Regions from separate parts of the Bacillus cereus group sp. BfR-BA-01316 genome, predicted to be linked through region 1. Evidence: riboswitches for the same ligand, from Rfam matches in the RefSeq annotation. Region 1 holds a riboswitch; each other region holds the start of a gene.

Region 1 (4,589 bases):
TTTCGCATAAGATAGCACCGCATTCTCATTCTTTTCTACATAGCGGATTGTAATGTTAAGAAGGTTTAATTCCTCTTCATTTAAAACAATTCGCAAATCATCTATATACTCTGCAAAACCATCTATCGGTACAAAGTACTCTTGTAAAACTTCGGTCAAGTTTGGATTATCGTATTCCATAAAAGCACTATCAGATCTCATTACATTATTTCGAGTTTCGTACTTACCATCTGTACGTTCAAAATAACTTCTTTGTATATCCCAAAATACGCCCTTTCCCCAGTCACTATAACGTGATAACCCGAGCAAAAATTTCGGCGCAGCTATAATATTTTCTTCTTTTAATTTGCTGTACTCTTTCAACTTCTGTTGATCTTCTGCCAGTACATAATCTGTCACATACATTTCTTTTAAAAATGAATTTGGGGCAACAGAAATACGTGCTAAATGCATACGTATATTCTCGTCTCTTCGCACTTTATTCTTAAAGTATGAAGAGTATTCTTTATAATCTAGTACCTTCGTATGCGTTTCATACAATTCATCGTTTGTTAACTGTAGCGTCACATCTAAAATCACACCAAACAATCCATATCCCCCAATTACATACGGAAACAAGTCAGCATTTTCTTCTCTACTTACATCACGTACTATACCATCTGCCATTAATAATCTGAACGACTCTACTGTATCAATCAATGCTTCATGACGAATATCACGCCCATGTACATTTACACTTAATGAACCACCAACAGTAAAAATATTTTGAGATTGCATCACTTGAACTGCAAGACCATACGGATTGATTTTCTTTTGAATGTCATTCCATGTGACACCGCTTTGCACCCTAATCCTCTTCTTCTCCGGATCGAATTCTAATATTTCATTATACCCTTTCATATCAAGCATCGTACCGTTCGGATAATACGTCTGCCCGCCTTGGCTATGTTGCATACCTGCAATGGAAATCTTCTCTCCAGAAACAGTTGCATCTTGCACTAACTTTTTTAATGAACTTTCATCCTCAGCATTTTCAACACGTTTAATTTTCGTTGGAAGCAACTTCCCTACATCACTCATAATAGGATGATCCAGTTGCTCTTTGTATGTATATATAGATGTCGTGAGCAACACTGTATACGCTACAATTACAACCGCTATTTTTCTTTTTTTCAAATGGCACTCTCCTCGTTTGAAATTCTAATCTCACTAGTACTTCTCTCTATTCTTATTGTACCTACTTTCTTAAAAGGAAAATACTACACTCTAAAAAAGAACTATCTTTCTTTTACTTATTATGAAGTGAAACCATAAGCATGATTAAAAAAACATTTAAATATGATGTAGAGGAAAATAACTTAATTCAGGAGGTTGCTATGAAAGCAATTATTTGCACAAAATACGGGCCACCTAACGTTCTCAAGCTTCAAGACGTAAAGAAACCTACTCCTAAAAAGAATGAAGTATTAGTTAAGATTCACGCAACAAGTGTAACAACTGGCGATTGTAGAATGCGAAGCTTTAACTAGTCCACTTTTATTTTGGATTCCTATGCGACTTGTATTAGGGCTTAGAAAACCGAGAAAACCTATACTTGGAGTAGAATTAGCTGGAGAGGTTGAAGAAATAGGAACAGATGTGACTCAATTCAAAAAGGGAGATCACATCTTTGCATTAACAGGACTTAACGTTGGTGGTTATGCTGAATACACATGTGTACATGAAAGCGGATTGATAGCATTAAAACCTACCAATGTGACGTATGAGGAAGCTGCAGTTATTCCTTTCGGCGGAACTTCAGCATTACATTTTTTGAGAAAAGGACACATAAAAAAAGGACAGCAAGTACTTATATATGGCGCCTCCGGATCAGTAGGTACCGCCGCTGTGCAACTTGCTATATATTTCGGCGCGACTGTTACAGCTGTTTGTAGTAATTCAAATTTTGAGCTAGTAAAATCTTTAGGGGCTGATAACGCAATTGATTATACGAAAGAAGATTTTACTGAACGAGGCGAGTGCTACGATATAATATTTGATGCAGTTGGAAAGTATAAAAAATCCCTTTGTGAAAAAGCATTAACGCCTAATGGAAAATACGTATCTGTTAATGGAACAATGGCAAAGGTCAGTAAAGACGATATGAGCCTATTAAAACAACTAGCTGAAACAGAAAAGCTAAAACCTGTTATTGATAGAACTTACCGATTGGAAGAAGTTTCAGAAGCTCATACGTATGTAGAGATGGGACATAAGAAAGGCAATGTTTCGATTACCTTAAAATAAAATATATTCAGAAAATAATATTGACAATTCTTTTTGTAAGATTTACTATTAGTACCATATTTAAAAACTAAATACACATACTCTTATCAAGAGTGGCGGAGGGACTGGCCCGATGATGCCCGGCAACCGAGCTTATAACGTATAAGCTAAGGTGCTAATTCCTGCAGAACGATTTTCGTTTTGGAAGATAAGAGAGGAACCTATTTCGTCTATTCGGCACCTCTCTTATTTTTGAGAGGTGCTTTTTATTTTAGAACGCATATTAAGGAGGAATTATAAATGAAAAAGGTATTATTAAGTATTGTAAGTGGAGCTGTATTATTGTTAGGCGCATGTGGTGCTAATTCTGATAAAGAGGTAAAAGCATTAGATGAGAAAAAGATTACCGTTGGTGTAACAGGCGGACCGCATGAACAAATTTTTGAAAAGGTGAAAGAAGTTGCAGCAAAAGATGGCCTCCAAATCGATGTAAAGATATTTAATGATTATGTAGCACCAAACGTATCTTTAGATGAAAAAAGCCTCGATGTAAATAGCTACCAAACTAAATCTTATTTAGACGTATTTAAAGCTGAACGTAATATGAAATTAACTGAAGTATTTTCCACAGTAACATTCCCTATGGGTATATACTCTAAAAACTTAAAAGATGTAAAAGAATTAAAAGAGGGCGACGCAATTGCTGTCCCAAATGACCCAACAAATGAGCTGCGTGCTTTAAAGCTATTTGAAAAAGCAGGGGTTTTAAAAATCGATCCAAAAGCTACAGAAAAAGCGACTGCAAAAGATGTAATTGAAAATCCAAAAAATTTAAAAATTATTGAATTAGAGGCATCTCAATTACCAACGCAGCTAAGTGAAGTAAAGGCGGCTGCGATTAATACAAACTTTGCATTAGGTGCAAAATTAAGTCCCGCAAAAGATTCTATTTTCCGCGAGGGAAAAGATTCACCCTATGTGAACTGGGTCGTTGTTCGTACTGAAAATAAAGATGATGCTGTTGTAAATAAATTAAAGAAAGCTTATCAATCTAAAGAAGTAAAAGATTTCATTGAGAAAAAATTCGATGGTTCTGTTTTACCGTCTTGGTAGGAGCTGACTATAATGATTGAATTGAAAAATATTTCCAAAGTATTCTCAACAAAAAAAGGGAATGTTGAGGCTCTTAAACCAACTTCCCTTAAAGTAAAGAAGAGCGAAGTATTTGGAATCATCGGATATAGCGGCGCTGGTAAAAGTACATTAATTCGCTGTGTAAATTTATTAGAAAAACCAACGACAGGAAATATCATTGTAAACGATCAAGATTTAACAACCTTATCGACGAAAGAACTCGCAAAAGCGAGACAAAAAATCGGCATGATTTTTCAAGGATTCAATTTACTTAAAACCGTTACCGTTTATGAAAACATCGCACTACCCTTACGTCTATCTGGTCTTCCAAAAAATGAAATTGAAAAAAGGGTAGAAAAGTATTTACGCATTGTTGATCTCTTTAATAAAAAAGATGCCTATCCAAGTGAATTATCTGGTGGTCAAAAACAACGTGTAGCGATCGCCCGCGCACTATCTCATGAGCCTGAAGTTTTATTAAGTGATGAAGCAACAAGCGCATTAGATCCGGAAACGACCGATTCTATTCTTGATTTATTATTAAAGATCAACGAAGAAATCGGAATTACGATTTTGCTAATTACACACGAAATGAATGTCATCCAGCGTATATGTGACCAAGTTGCTGTAATGGAACATGGATCTGTCGTTGAAAGTGGAACCGTAAAAGATATTTTCACAAATCCACAACATGTAACAACGAAGAAATTTGTAAATAGCGCATTTGCAGCTAAAATTCCAGAAGAGGTACAGAAAGAGCTACAAAGTACTGGAGAAATCGTAACACTTTCATTTATTGGAACCTCTTCAGGAGAACCCGCGTTAGCTGTTGCTACAAAACGTTTCCACGTATATCCTAATATTTTATCAGGCAATATTACGCAGTTAAAACATGAGGCATATGGGAAACTGGTCGTTCATATGCAAGGTGAAAAAAGTGAAGTACACCGTGCCTTATCATTTTTGCAAGAACAAGGGATCATCGTAGAAGGAGGTAGAACAGATTATGGGAAACAAGTCCTTTTTGGATGAGTGGGGTAACGTAATATGGGAAGCAACAATTCAAACCTTTCAAATGACATCTATTTCACTACTTATCTCTATTCTAATTGCGTTACCACTCGGTGTAACACTCGCTTTAACAAGACCTGGTGGCCAACTAGAGAATAAAATCGTATATCCGATTCTTA
Region 2 (4,589 bases), on a different contig from region 1:
ATGTACACTACTCTTTACGACTCTTATTATGGACGGGTATTACATGGTAAGTAGTTTGTTTTTATTAGCTGTCATTATGCTACCTTTCTACGTCCGTTTTGAAAGGAAGTCGTTTGTTTCACGTGAAATTGTTATCGTTGCTGTGTTAGCGGCGATTGCAGCGGTTAGCCGGGTACCATTTTCTATTTTACCAAGTGTACAACCGACTTCTTTTGTCATTATCGTTTCTGCAATTGTTTTTGGGAGTGAAACTGGCTTTATGATTGGGGCAACGGCGGCTATTGTATCTAACATTTTTTTAGGACAAGGTCCGTGGACTCCGTGGCAAATGTTCTCTTGGGGCATGATCGGGTTTATAGCTGGGCTATTACGTAATACATTTTTAATGAAAAAACTGTGGGGAAGACTGTTGTACGGATTCGTCGTTGGATTTTTATTTGGCTGGATTATGAATTTTTGGGGTCTTCTTGGTTTTATACAGGAAGCAACGTGGGAGACAGTTATTGCCTACTATGTCGCAAGTTTTTCTTTCGATCTTAGTCACGCGATATCGAATGTTATTTTCCTTCTGTTATTTAGTACGTCATGGATTACGATCCTCACAAGATTTAAAAAGAAATACGGTATATTAGATGAGCATAAGGTGACATAGAAAAGCATATTCATATAAGGTAGGGTCGCGACTTACATATTCGTTTGCCTCTTTCATGCTTCTTACATATTGTAAGAAGCATTTTTTATTGTCAAAAAATAGATTCAATATATATCCGTTATTATATGAAATTATTTGTATAATAGCAGGTGAGAACTAATTTCAAGAGGGAGGTGTATAGTTAATGAAGTTAGTTATTCCGAAACAGCATGGAGCATGGGCGATGCTTGTTATTCCATTTCTATTAAGTGTATTACTTGGCAAACCTACTTTTTATCATGTCCCATTGTTTTTAGCCTGGTTCTTTATCTATCTAGCTACTTATCCATTTCTCATGTACATAAGGAAAAGACGAAAAAAAGAATTTCTACACGCTACAATTGTTTATTTTATCATTGCATTTGTATTTGGGATGATTTCTTTATTATATGAATGGCGAATTCTTTTATTCGCAGTATTAATGATTCCGTTGTTTATTGTAAATATGTATTACGCTCGTCAAAAAAATGAACGAGCATTACTAAATGACATTTGCGCGATTATAGTGTTTTGTATAGGCGGCTTAATAAGTTATTATTTCTCAATGAAATTTATTGATAGAACAGCATTATTCATTGCGCTTATTTCATTTCTATATTTTTTAGGAAGTACGTTTTATGTGAAAACGATGATTCGTGAAAAAAATAATCCGAAGTATCGTTTTATATCTTGGGGATATCATATTGTATTAACGGTAATCGTATTTACTATAAATCCATGGTGTTCACTCATATTTGTACCAAGTGTAATTCGGGCCATTATGTTGTATGGCAAAAAGATTTCTATATTAAAAGTAGGGATTTTAGAAATTGTTAATTCTGTATATTTTTTAATAATAACGGCAATAATGATGAAGTATGCCATTTGAAAAAACTTCCCATCTTTTGATGGGAAGTTTTCATTCTTGTTCTAAAATGTGAACGGTGTAATCGCAACGTTGAAGGGCTTGCTCTACAGCGTAAAGGGATTGTTCAATACGTGCGCGATTAAAATCTTCTTCAACAGTTTGTAGTGCTTCTTCTAAACAATGTTTTGCTTCTTGTAATGATTGAAAAGAATCTTGTACATAGCCGCGAGCATTTTGATGCATTTCATAATCCTCCTTGAATGTTCATATATGTATAGTATGAACAGTAAGGAAGAAAATATAATTTGTTGTATTTGTTTGACAATTAAAGTGAAATTACGTATAGTAAGATTTAAGTGAATATTTTCTTATCCAGAGAGGTGGAGGGACTGGCCCGATGAAACCCAGCAACCGCGATGCAGGTGCTAATTCCAGCAGAACATATTTGTTCTGGGAGATAAGACGAAGATATATACGTAACTTCTTCTTATCGGAGAGGTTTTTTTGTTGCAAAAAAACCGATTACGAAAACATATAATAAGAAGAAAGGGGTTGCGAAGTACTGTGACACTCGAAAAATACGTAAAACTGCGTAGTACAGTTTATGAATATATGATAGAGCAGGATAAGCCAATATCATTGTTAGATATTCAAGAACATATCGTTTCGCATCATGAAGGAAAATTCACTAAAAAAATGTTACATCAATTTTATTTATCAAGATTATTAGATGAACTCAAACTGGATGGGAAAATTACTTTAGCTGATGATGAATATCTCTATGCTGAAAAAGGGGTACTTTATAAAGCGGGAAAAGGGAGCTGAGCTCTCTTTTTTTTGAAGTATGTAGAGTAAAAGACTGCTAAAGCAGCCTGATACAGGGAATGGTGTTGAGTGTGTAGTGTCAAAGATTGAATGTGCCTGAAAGAGGCACTTCATATCGGCTGCAAATGAAAAGAGACACCTTCGCCGAATAGGTGTCAGTCGTTTTGTCACGTAGACTCGCTACTTGACAGTTATTAGAATAACATGTAGGGTTTTTGAAGTCAAAAGGGAATTAAAGGAAGGGGTGTTGTTATGTACGCTTACTTATTAAAAGATATAACGAAATGGATTCCAAAGTACATTATAGATAGAGGGCATGAATACTATGAAGAAGGACATGTAGAAGATGTTGAAATACACGACAAGAAAGTATTTGCTTTCGTTACTGGAAATGCAGGGAATTATGAAGTGATTATTGATCTTGAAGATTTTACAGAAAGTAGCTGTGAGTGTCCTTATGAGAATTTTTGTAAGCATATGGCAGCGGTCGTTTATGATATTCAAAGTGCTGGTGAGAGTACAGTTAAAGAACAACTGAATGGTTTAGAAAAAGAAGAGTTACTAACAGTATTAAATCGTTTATTACAAAGTTCGAAAAATGTGCAAATCGTAGAGGAGATGTTAAAGAAAGGGAAGATTTAATTTATGAATGAAATCGATCGTATTATAAATTGTTGCAATTATGATGACGAACTTTTTCGTACGTATATTAAGTGTTTAGTCCAATTGAAGAAGTGTAGTGAAACGTTAAAACAAATTCAGGTACAATTAAGAAATGATTATTTAATAAGAGGGATTTGTGAAAGAGAAGTTGATGAGGTAATAAAGGGAAGTAAAGAATATGAAACATATTTTCTTCCTAAAGTATTGCAGTGGAATTTCCTTAAGAACAATCCTCATATGATTGAAAAGGTGTGTGAAGATTTGTTTATATATGAAGCATTAAATCATGCAGAGGTAGAGTGGAGGAAGGTAATAAGCTGTATAGATAACGAATGATTTATTATATAAAAAAGCTAGTATAAAACTAGCTTTCCGTTTAAATAAATAAGAAACATAGACTAATGATAAATCCTGCATATAGTAAGTTAACAACACAAAATCCCATAATATCACGAGCGCCTAAACCAGCTATCGCTAATGCCGGTAATGCCCAGAAAGGTTGAATTAAATTTGTCCAAGCATCGCCCCATGCAATTGCCATCGCTGTTTTCGCAGCAGGTACACCAAGTTCAGCGCCAGCTGGAATCATAATTGGTGCTTGCACTGCCCATTGACCGCCTCCAGATGGAACGAAAATATTTACAATGCCAGCACTTAAAAATGTAAAGAGCGGGAATGTGGTTTCATTTGAAATACTAATAAAGAAAGTAGAAATAGCTCCTCCAAGCGAAAGCCCTTCACTATTTACTCCAATCATCATGCCCATAATTCCAGCATAGAACGGAAACTGAAGTAAAATACCTGAAGCACTCTTAGTTGAGTCAGAGAAAGCGCGAATATATTGAATAGGAGTACGGTGGAAAATAAGGCCTGCAATTAATAACATAAAAATAACGATATCAAGTGTAAGGTTAAAGCCTTTCGTACTAAAATAGTTAAAAATATAAATAAGACCTAATAACCCGATGCAAAGTGTAATAATCATACTATTTTCCATTTTTTCAGCGAATGTTTTTTGCTCTACTTCTTGAGCTGCAGCTTCTTCATGGAACACACTTGGATCTACTGTAATTGTATGTTTTTCATCTGGATGCATTGCTTTATTAATGAGAGGCATCGTAATTAAAAAGATAATAACTGGAACGAGAGCATATGGCGAGAATAAAGTTTCTGTTATTGGAATCGCTTCTTTAATACTTCCAGCTGTCGTTTTTATTAACGTTTCGCCGCCTGTTGCTAATGTAAGAGGGATAGAAGCAGAAAGACCTGCATGCCAAATGAGAAATCCAGAGTAGGAAGAAGCAATTGCTAACCTATAATCTAATCCTTCTAACTGTCTTGCGACTTCTTTTGCATATAAAACAGAGACAACAATACCAAATCCCCAGTTTATGTATACTCCTAGTAAACTTACGATTGAAATAGCAATAATACCTTGTCCATTCGTTTTCGGTAGTTTCGCTGCTTTCGTTAATCCTTTTTTAATAAGAGGAGCGTTTGCTAATGCAGATCCTGTCACGAGTACAAGAGCCATTTGCATAGAAAAGGCGAGAAGTCCCCAAA
Region 3 (4,589 bases), on a different contig from region 1:
GTGCTGTAACAGCTGACAGTATAATCTTTTTCATATGACGTCTCCCCTTCTCCCCTATAGTTATGTAGTTAGAAAAAAGAGCCGGCATACACCAGCCCTTCTTCAAACGATTATTCTTTTACAGGAACAACTGCCCCTTTATATTCTTTATTAATAAAATCTTCAATTTCTTTAGAATGCAGCACTTCTACAAGAGCTTTAATTTCTTTCTTATCTTTATCGCCTTTACGAACTGCTACTACGTTTGCGTACGGTGAATCACTACCTTCAATTGCAATTGCGTCTTTTTCTGGATTTAATTTCGCATCAATTGCATAGTTAGAGTTAATTAGAACTGCATCGCCTTCTTTATTGTTATACACTTGTGGTAATAAACCAGGCTCGATATCCGTTTTGAATTTTAAGTTTTTCGGATTATCTGCAATATCTTTCGGAGTCGCTTTAACTGGATCTACTCCGTCTTTAATTTTTAAAATGCCTTCTTTTTGTAAAATTGCTAAACCACGTCCATGATCAGCAACAGAATTACTCATAATAATTGTCGCCCCGTCTGGAAGTTCTTTTAAGCTCTTATATTTTTGAGAGTACACGCCAATTGGTTCTAAATGAATTTTCCCCGCTATTTCAAAATCATATTTTTTATCTTTAATTTCTTTTTCTAAATACGGAATGTGCTGGAAGTAGTTTGCATCTAAATCCTTATCCGCCAATGATTTATTCGGCAACACGTAATCTTGGAATTTTTTAATTTCTAACTCAATTCCTTTTTTCTCAAGTAACGGCTTTGCCTTTTCTAAAATAACAGCGTGCGGTACGTTAGAAGCACCAACAACTAGTTTCTTTTCATCTTTATCTTTCCCACCACAAGCAGCTAGCCCAAAAATCGAAGTTGTAATAAGTGCTGTAAGTAATAATTTTTTCATTTGAAATACCCTCCCGTTTTTCATTATCTTTTATCTATTCGAGTCGTTACACTATCACCAATCCACTGAATGAAAAATACAACTAGTAATACACAAATTGTCGCAACGATTGTTACATCGTTATTTCCTCGCTGGAACCCTTCTAAATAAGCAAGTGTTCCAAGGCCACCAGCACCAACAACACCTGCCATTGCTGTATAACCTACTAAAGCAATTGTCGTTACCGTAATACCAGATACTAATGCTGGTAACGCTTCTGGAATTAATACTTTCAAAATGATTGTGCTTGTTTTTGCTCCCATTGCTTTTGAAGCTTCAATTACACCTTTATCAATTTCACGAAGTGCGATTTCAACCATTCTCGCGTAAAATGGTGCCGCTCCAATAATTAAAGCTGGCAGCGCTGCACTCGCTCCGAGAATTGTTCCGAGAAGAATCTTTGTGAATGGGATTAATAAAATAATTAAAATGATGAACGGTATAGAACGGAAAATGTTTACAAACGCTCCAATCACCGTATTAATCGCTTTATTTTCCCATAAATTATCTTTCGCTGTCATAAAGAGTAATAGTCCTAAAATAAGTCCTAAAACAAATGTGGCAAGCGCTGCGATTGCCGTCATATATAACGTTTCACCAGTTGCTTCTAACATTTGATTCCAATCAACATTTGCGATTAACTTATCCATGTGCAATCACCTCCAGCTCTACTTGATCTTGATGAATCCCTTCTATTGCTTGCTGGATTGCTGTTTCTTCACCATTTAAATGAACGACTAAACTTCCGTAAGAGCCGTTATTCGTTTGTGCGATATTTCCTTGCAAAATGCTAACTTCTATATCACCGCGCTGCATTAACCTTTGAAGTACCGGTCTTTCTACCGCTTCACCGACAAACTGCAAACGAATTACTTTTCCATCTGGATACTTTTCTATTAAACTTTCAATCGTTTCATTCGTATCTTCAGAATCAGTTAACTGCTGTACAAATCGTTTTGTAATGTCTTGCTGTGGATTACGGAATACGTCAAGTACTGGACCCGTTTCTACGATCTTCCCTTTCTCCATTACAGCAACTCGATTACAAATTTTGCGAATAACGTGCATCTCATGCGTAATCAATACAATTGTTAATCCGAGACGCTTATTAATATCTAACAATAAATCCAAAATTTGATCCGTCGTTTCCGGATCAAGAGCTGACGTTGCTTCATCACATAAAAGTACTTGTGGATTGTTAGCTAACGCTCTTGCAATCCCGACGCGCTGCTTTTGTCCACCACTTAGCTGAGATGGGTACGCGTCTCCTCTTCCCTCTAATCCAACAAGATGAATTAACTCATCGACACGTTTTCTTCTCTCCGCCTTATCGACACCTGCAATTTCAAGTGGGAATGCGATATTTTCACGCACAGTTCGTGACCAAAGTAAGTTGAAATGCTGAAAAATCATTCCGATTTCTTGTCTTGCCTTACGAAGTTCATTTCCAGTAATTGCTGAAATCACACGATTCGCAATTGTAATTTGCCCAGACGTTGGTTTCTCTAACTGATTAAACAATCGGATTAAAGAACTTTTCCCAGCGCCACTATATCCGATAACACCAAATATTTCGCCTTTCTCTATTTGTAAGTTGGCGTTATCTACAGCAGTGACATCACCGCTTTTTGCCTTATATATTTTCTTTACATTCTCTAATAAAATCATGGTGTATCACCCCTTTTTTAAATAAAAAGCGCAAGCGGCTCGTTTAGAACAAGAGGGCGTTGGAATCCCTGACGTAGAGGCGCTTTTTGCCTCATAGGAAGGGATGAAACGACCGACTGTTCTAGCCGCTGGAGCTAGATTTCATAAAGATTTTAGATTTACTCCGCAATTTTTTATTTTTGATGCGTGTAATCTATCGCTACTGCTCATCTTGCTGTTTGAATGTCCTCCGCATTCAAACAACAAAAAAACCTTTCCGCTTCTAGAGAAGCAGAAAGGTTTATATGCGTATATAACAACATTATACCTCTCTCTCATCTCTCAAAGCATTTGCTTTGCAGGAATTGGCACCATTTCAACATAAGTTGACGGTTGCCGGGCTTCACAGGGCACAGTCCCTCCACCTCTCTTAATAAGAGAAATCAGATTAAATTTTCGTCTGATTTAAAATTTATGAAATTGTCTATATTTTATGAATTGAATTGTATCAATATCCACATGCTGTGTCAACAGAAATTTTCGTAAAAAAAGAAACTTCAGAATTTTAAGCTCCGACTGACATCGGTTTACATATATGAAACATCGATTCAACTAATAACATCGTTCGATACGTTCCAGAATATTGTACCCGTCCATCACTCATTAACTTTTGCAACCTCATATTTCCAGTCACTAATTTTTGTACATCCTCTTCCTCTAAACAAACGATTTGTTCCGTTCCTCTCGCCTCTTTCAAAAGTTCTATATAATCTCTTGAAATTTGTAACGAACAGCATTCATCTCCAAAACGAAAATTAACAGTTCTTTCTCCTTGCCTTAAAAGCGGTTCTAAATGATATTGACCATTAGCGTAATTTACAAATGATTGCAGCAAAGAATATAATTTCATCCTAAATCACATCCCTCATATCACTTTCTATTACATACCATTCCCTCTTATTAAAGAGCAATCCTGTTACTTTCGCTCGACAAATACTGTATCTATCACGCATGTCGACATATTTCCCAAGAAATATGTCGAGGCGGCAAAAACTTTGCCGCCTACTTTAATTCCGTATATAAATATTCAACCGAATGAAATGCATATATTTTCTTCATCAGTGTCCCATTTTCAAAAATAAGTAAACACGGTACACTTTCTATCCCATACTCTTTCGCTAAATGCGGGGCATAATTTAAATCTAACATTCCAATTTTCAAATCTTCAATCGTCATCTCGACGACCGTTAACATCTTCTTTGCTAATTGGCATGTTCCACACATTGGTGTATACACATATAACACTGTTTTTTCTTCATTTCCTATTAGGGCTGTAGCTTCGGCACCTGTCCAATCAATCACTTCTATCATTCCTTACCGTAAATATTCTGTATAAACGTCAATGTCAGCTCCCCATAACACATTTGCTAAATGTGAAGAAGGTGCAGTCGCCACCTCGCGATACGAGCGATCAATATAAATATGCTCTGCTTGCGGAAATTCTTTTCGGAATTGTTTCCTTAACTTTTCTCCTGCATCATCAGCATCCACTAGCACATATACGTCCTTATCAAAAAATTGATCAATGAGCTCATCCATTTTCGACAAACCAATTGTACCATTTGTACAAACAATTTCCACTGGTTCACGAATAATAGATTCAATCTTTCTTCTATCCGATTTACCTTCTACAATAATGACTTTTTCCACATAAATCATATGTCATCACCCGATCACCATATACTATACAACCTTTAACTTAGTATATAGTATATTCGTTATTTTCATGTTGTTTCCTGTTTATTTTTGCAAAAGAAAAGCGGAAGCGGATCGCTCAGAACAAGAGGGCATTGGAACTCCTGAACTAGAGGCGCCTTTTGCCTCAAGTGAAGGAGTGAAATGACCGACTGTTCTAGCCGCTGGAGCTGGATCATAACGAAAAGCGGAACCGACTGTTTAGCCCTGTTGGCTAAGGTTCTT

The links. A riboswitch is a leader RNA that binds a small molecule or an ion and turns the genes downstream of it on or off. The one in region 1 is predicted to bind S-adenosylmethionine.
Positions count from the first base shown of each region.
Region 2: linked by a shared signal. The riboswitch ahead of MR071_RS22630 (hypothetical protein) and the one ahead of MR071_RS14645 (MetQ/NlpA family ABC transporter substrate-binding protein) in region 1 are both predicted to bind S-adenosylmethionine.
Region 3: linked by a shared signal. The riboswitch ahead of MR071_RS01125 (methionine ABC transporter ATP-binding protein) and the one ahead of MR071_RS14645 (MetQ/NlpA family ABC transporter substrate-binding protein) in region 1 are both predicted to bind S-adenosylmethionine.

Region 1 covers NZ_JAKUGX010000017.1:72,090-76,678, forward strand. The annotation lists gene MR071_RS14635 (FAD-binding oxidoreductase) at 1-1,176, opposite strand, end outside; partial or broken gene MR071_RS14640 (NAD(P)-dependent alcohol dehydrogenase) at 1,377-2,286, shown strand; SAM riboswitch class I at 2,367-2,480, shown strand; gene MR071_RS14645 (MetQ/NlpA family ABC transporter substrate-binding protein) at 2,566-3,378, shown strand; gene MR071_RS14650 (methionine ABC transporter ATP-binding protein) at 3,391-4,431, shown strand; gene MR071_RS14655 (methionine ABC transporter permease) at 4,406-4,589, shown strand, end outside.
Region 2 covers NZ_JAKUGX010000040.1:21,584-26,172, forward strand. The annotation lists gene MR071_RS22615 (ECF transporter S component) at 1-652, shown strand, start outside; gene MR071_RS22620 (YwiC-like family protein) at 837-1,559, shown strand; gene MR071_RS22625 (hypothetical protein) at 1,590-1,781, opposite strand; SAM riboswitch class I at 1,904-2,002, shown strand; gene MR071_RS22630 (hypothetical protein) at 2,043-2,363, shown strand; gene MR071_RS22635 (SWIM zinc finger family protein) at 2,616-3,005, shown strand; gene MR071_RS22640 (group-specific protein) at 3,009-3,362, shown strand; gene MR071_RS22645 (short-chain fatty acid transporter) at 3,403-4,589, opposite strand, start outside.
Region 3 covers NZ_JAKUGX010000001.1:219,226-223,814, reverse strand. The annotation lists gene metQ (methionine ABC transporter substrate-binding lipoprotein MetQ) at 1-34, opposite strand, end outside; gene metQ (methionine ABC transporter substrate-binding lipoprotein MetQ) at 111-923, opposite strand; gene MR071_RS01130 (methionine ABC transporter permease) at 947-1,612, opposite strand; gene MR071_RS01125 (methionine ABC transporter ATP-binding protein) at 1,605-2,630, opposite strand; SAM riboswitch class I at 2,942-3,049, opposite strand; gene MR071_RS01120 (hypothetical protein) at 3,175-3,519, opposite strand; gene MR071_RS01115 (thioredoxin family protein) at 3,672-3,980, opposite strand; gene MR071_RS01110 (toprim domain-containing protein) at 3,984-4,328, opposite strand.